One region of the Embleya sp. NPDC001921 genome, then DNA from elsewhere that is predicted to be linked to it. Evidence: riboswitches for the same ligand, from Rfam matches in the RefSeq annotation. Region 1 holds a riboswitch; the other holds the start of a gene.

Region 1 (2,194 bases):
GTCCCACTATGCGGTTGTGTCACCTTCGCCGGAGCACGGGTGCGCCGGCCGCGGCGGTGTGCCGGTTCGATCAGGCCGGGCGGGTGGCGCCGGCGATCGGCATGGTGTTGATCGAGGCGATCTCGACCGTCTTGCGCGGGTTGGGCGCGTGCACCATCTTGCCGTCGCCGATGTAGATGCCGACGTGGCTGATGCCCGAGTAGAAGAACACCAGGTCGCCGGGCTGCAGGTTGGCGACCGACACGCGCGTGTCGGCGGCGAACTGGTCGTTGGTCACCCGCGGCAGCGAGATGCCCGCGGACTTGTACGCGGCCTGGACCAGACCCGAGCAGTCGTACGCGTTCGGGCCGGTGGCGCCGTACACGTACGGCTTGCCGATCTGCGCCTTGGCGAAGGCCACGGCCTGGGCGGCCTTGCTGCTCGACGCGGTCGAGGAGCCGCCGGCCGGCGCCTGGTTGCCCTTCGAGCCGCCGGTGGCGGGCTTGGCGGCGGGCTTGACCGACACGTCGGCCGAGGGCTTGCTCGCCGGCTTGGGGGTGGTCTTGCCGGGCGTGACGGAGGTCTTGGGCTGGACCTGGATGCTCGGCTTGGCGGGCGCGGCGGCCTTGGGCGCCTCGGGCGCCGAGCCGTCCAGCCGCAGGGCCTGGCCGATCTCGATCAGGTCCGGGCCGGAGAGCAGCACGTCGCGGTTGAGCTCGTACAGGCTCTGCCAGCCGCCGTCGACCTGGTTGGTCTGGGCGAGCCGGAACAGCGTGTCGCCGGCCTGGACCACGTAGCGCGCCTTGTCGGCGGCCGTGGCGGCCTCCGGCGCGGCGGGCGCGTCCTGGACCGGGGCCGCGTCGACCGCGGCGGTGGGGACCGCCGACAGCACGGCGGAGGGGGACTGCTCGGAGGTGGAGGGGGCCTGCGCCTGGGCGGTACCGGCGGTGGCGACCGGGATCACGACACCCATGCCGGCGATGCCCACCGCCGCGACGAAGCGGCGGACGTTGGTGGGTCGAGCTGCGCGATGGCGAGCGTTTGTGGACAGCATGAAATGGGGTCCTCTCCTGTCGCCTACGAGGTGAGCTGTCGGATTCGGACTGGAGCAGCCCGGTCGCGTTATGCGACTTCACCCCTAGCCGTCACCGGAACGATCCCGGCCACGGCGATTCACCTGGTTCCCCCGCTCCCGTCGGATTCTTCGATGTAGACCTCCCGCTGCCGGCGACGGGATTCGGCGTACCGGCGACAGGGTTCACCCGAAAGGTGAATCGGCGAGAAAGGTAGGCAATGCGGATGGGAGATCACAACCGAAACGCCGACTCCGCCCTGCGGGTAAAGGCGGAATAAATGCGACATCTCTCCCGGCTTCGGCTCCGGTGCACCGGTGATGACGAGGGGATATCTCGGAGAGTGGTGTGATCGTGCGGTAACGGAAAATAGTCGAGACTCGTCGCGAAGTGCGGGAAATGAATTGCGGCTCGAAGTCGGCTATATAATTTATGTCCGTTTTATCCATGCGGCCTACATCACATTTCGGGCAACCGGTCGACTGGTCATGCCGGACATGCCGTTGATCCACCGATCTGCGCCCGCGCCGGCGCCCCTGCCCCGCCGCGCCGGTCGGCCCCGGGTGACCGGCGGCGCGGGCGCCATCCGCGGGGACGAGGCATCGCCGGGGGTGGGTCAGCCGGTGAACACCTCCACCAGCGACCAGATCGCCAGCCCGAGCATGCACAGGCCGCCGATCCGCTGCACCGTTTGCAGCGGGAGGCGCTTGGCGATGAACCGCCCGGCGAGCAGGGCCAACGCGGACACCGACATCAGGGCCGCGGCCGAGCCGATCGCGGTGGACCAAGTGCCGTTCGTGGCGGCCAGGTTGGCCGTGGTGATCTGGGTGAGGTCGCCCCATTCGCCGATGAACACGGCCATGAAGGCGGTCGAGAAGACCGGCCGGAAGCCGGTCACGCTCTTGCCCGCGGTGTTCTCGTCGTCCTCGCCGGCACCGCCGCGCAACAACATGAACGCCCCGAAGCCGAACAGGGCGGCGGAGACGAGCTTGACGATCCAGCCCGGGAGCAGTCCGAGCAGGCCGCCCGCGCCGACGGCGAGGGCCACGTGCACGACGAACGCGGTCGAGGTGCCGAACCACACGTAGAGCGGACGCATGCGGGTGCCCATGGCAAGCGACGCGAACATCGTCTTGTCCGGG
Region 2 (2,194 bases), on a different contig from region 1:
GGCAGAACCTGGAGGAGACCGGCATGGGCTACGACCTGGAGGTGGAGATGATCCGGCTGGCCGCCGAGCGCGGCCTGCTCACCGCGCCCTACGTCTTCGACCCGGAGCAGGCCCGGGCGATGGCCGCGGCCGGCGCGGACGTCCTGGTCCCGCACCTGGGGCTGACCACCAAGGGCAACATCGGCGCGACCACCGCGGTCTCGCTCGACCAGGCGGTGGAGCGGGTGCAGCTGATGCGCGACGCGGCGGCGGAGGTGAACCCGGACGTGCTGGTGCTGTGCCACGGCGGGCCGATCGCCGAGCCCGAGGACGCCGCGTACGTGCTGGCGCACACCACCGGCGTGGTGGGCTTCTTCGGCGCCTCCAGCATGGAACGGCTGCCGACCGAGATCGCCATCACCGAGCAGGCGCGGGCGTTCAAGGGCATCGGAGCCCGGTAGGCGCCGCGCCGTACGAATCCGGGCACCACGTGCCGGACGCGGGGCGGCACCGGCGGGGCGCACGCGGCGTCCCGCGCCGGGCGCCGGGCGCACAGGGCACCACCGGCAGGACACATCCACCACGACCGCGAGGAGTCGCGTGTGTACAAGCTGACCGTGCTGTATGGCCACCCCGAGGACCCGGCGGCGTTCGACGCCTATTACTGGGAGAAGCACGTCCCGCTCGCCCGCACCATGCCGGGACTGACCGGCTGGACCATCGGAAAGTGCGATCCGGACCCCTCCGGCGCGCAGCCGCCCTATTACCTGGTGGTCGGTTTGTACGCGCCGACCCGCGCGGGTATCGAGGCGACCCTGGATTCGCCCGAGGGCCGGGCCACGGTGGCCGACGTCGCCAATTTCGCGACCGGCGGCGCGACGTTCCTGTGGGACGAGGAGCGGGTAGTCGTACCTGTGGAGCTGCCCGCGACGGAATAGCCCGACGGTGACGCACGGGTGACCACGCGGCCGCGCATCGTGGACGCCGGCGCCGTGACCTGCGAGGACGGCGACATATCGGGCAAATCGGTGTTATTCCAGCCTATGGGGCACCTCACAAAGCGCCCGAAATGTTTGCCAACCCGGCGGCGCGGTGCGTAGCTTCGTGGTTGTTCGCACAAGCGGACTCCCCGGGCGGTACGCCGAATCCTGCCGCCGCCCGAGGGAAGCAGTCGATATCGACTGGCGGCAGGAGCGGGGGAACCAAGTGAGTGCCGGCATCGGCAATGTCGATGTCTGGGGTGAAGCCATGCCTGTTTCAGGCGAGGCCGGGCCAATCGTCCGAACCCGACAGCTAACTTCGTAGGCGCCCGACGAGGTAATCAATGACCTTCCGTGCCATCACCGCTCCCGTTCGCTCGCTCTCTCGTGGCCGTCGCGCCGGCATCGCCGTCGCCGCCGGTGCGGGTCTCGTCCTTCCCCTCGTGGGCATGGCGGGCAGCGCGAACGCGGCGTCCTCGTCCACGTGGGACGCGGTCGCGCAGTGCGAGAGCACCGGGAATTGGAGCATCAACACGGGCAACGGCTTCTCCGGCGGTCTGCAGTTCACCCCGAGCACCTGGAACGCCTTCGGCGGCAGCGAGTACGCGGCGAGTGCCGCGCAGGCGAGCAAGGCCCAGCAGATCGCGGTCGCCGAGCGCGTCCTGGCCGCGCAGGGCCCCGGCGCCTGGCCGGTCTGCTCGCAGAAGGCCGGTCTGACCAAGGGCGGCAACGCGTCCGCCACGGCCGAGTCCTCGACCAGCGGCAAGACCAAGTCCGCCGACGAGCCGAAGGCCGCGGCCAAGGCCGAGTCGGCGACCGAGACCGCACCGCGCAACTCCGGCGCCAACGCGCCGAAGGTCCAGGTGCAGCCGAAGCAGGACGTCGCCGCGCAGGACGCGTCGAAGTCGGCCGCGAGCAAGCAGGCTTCGGGCTCCGGCAGCTACACCGTCAAGGCCGGTGACACGCTCTCCTCCGTCGCCGCCAAGCTCGGCGTCAAGGGTGGCTACCAGACCCTGTACACCGCCAACTCGGGTGTCATCGGTGACAACCCGAACGTGATCAGCGTGGGCACCAAGCTCGCCGTCTGACGCACGAACGGCAACACGTGGGCCCCGTCGAGTACTTCGGCGGGGCCCACGCCCATGTCCGGTCGCGGGGGAGCGGAGTGGGCCGGGGTGTCGCGGTGTTGCCGTTCGCGTCCTCGATCGATCAGGCCCGGCTGGGCAGTTCGGTGG

Evidence for each region. Region 1 has a riboswitch for cyclic di-AMP ahead of ACWCPW_RS16470 (NlpC/P60 family protein). Riboswitches for the same ligand answer to the same signal wherever they lie in the genome.
Region 2: another riboswitch for cyclic di-AMP. It lies ahead of ACWCPW_RS00380 (transglycosylase family protein); the one in region 1 lies ahead of ACWCPW_RS16470 (NlpC/P60 family protein).

What each region holds. Positions count from the first base shown of each region.
Region 1 is NZ_JBSFEO010000012.1:46,162-48,355, forward strand. It holds gene ACWCPW_RS16470 (NlpC/P60 family protein) at 71-1,033, opposite strand; cyclic di-AMP (ydaO/yuaA leader) riboswitch at 1,040-1,196, opposite strand; gene ACWCPW_RS16475 (TMEM165/GDT1 family protein) at 1,669-2,194, opposite strand, start outside.
Region 2 is NZ_JBSFEO010000001.1:91,927-94,120, reverse strand. It holds gene ACWCPW_RS00390 (phosphoenolpyruvate hydrolase family protein) at 1-440, shown strand, start outside; gene ACWCPW_RS00385 (EthD family reductase) at 582-917, shown strand; cyclic di-AMP (ydaO/yuaA leader) riboswitch at 1,139-1,303, shown strand; gene ACWCPW_RS00380 (transglycosylase family protein) at 1,304-2,047, shown strand; gene ACWCPW_RS00375 (nucleobase:cation symporter-2 family protein) at 2,169-2,194, opposite strand, start outside.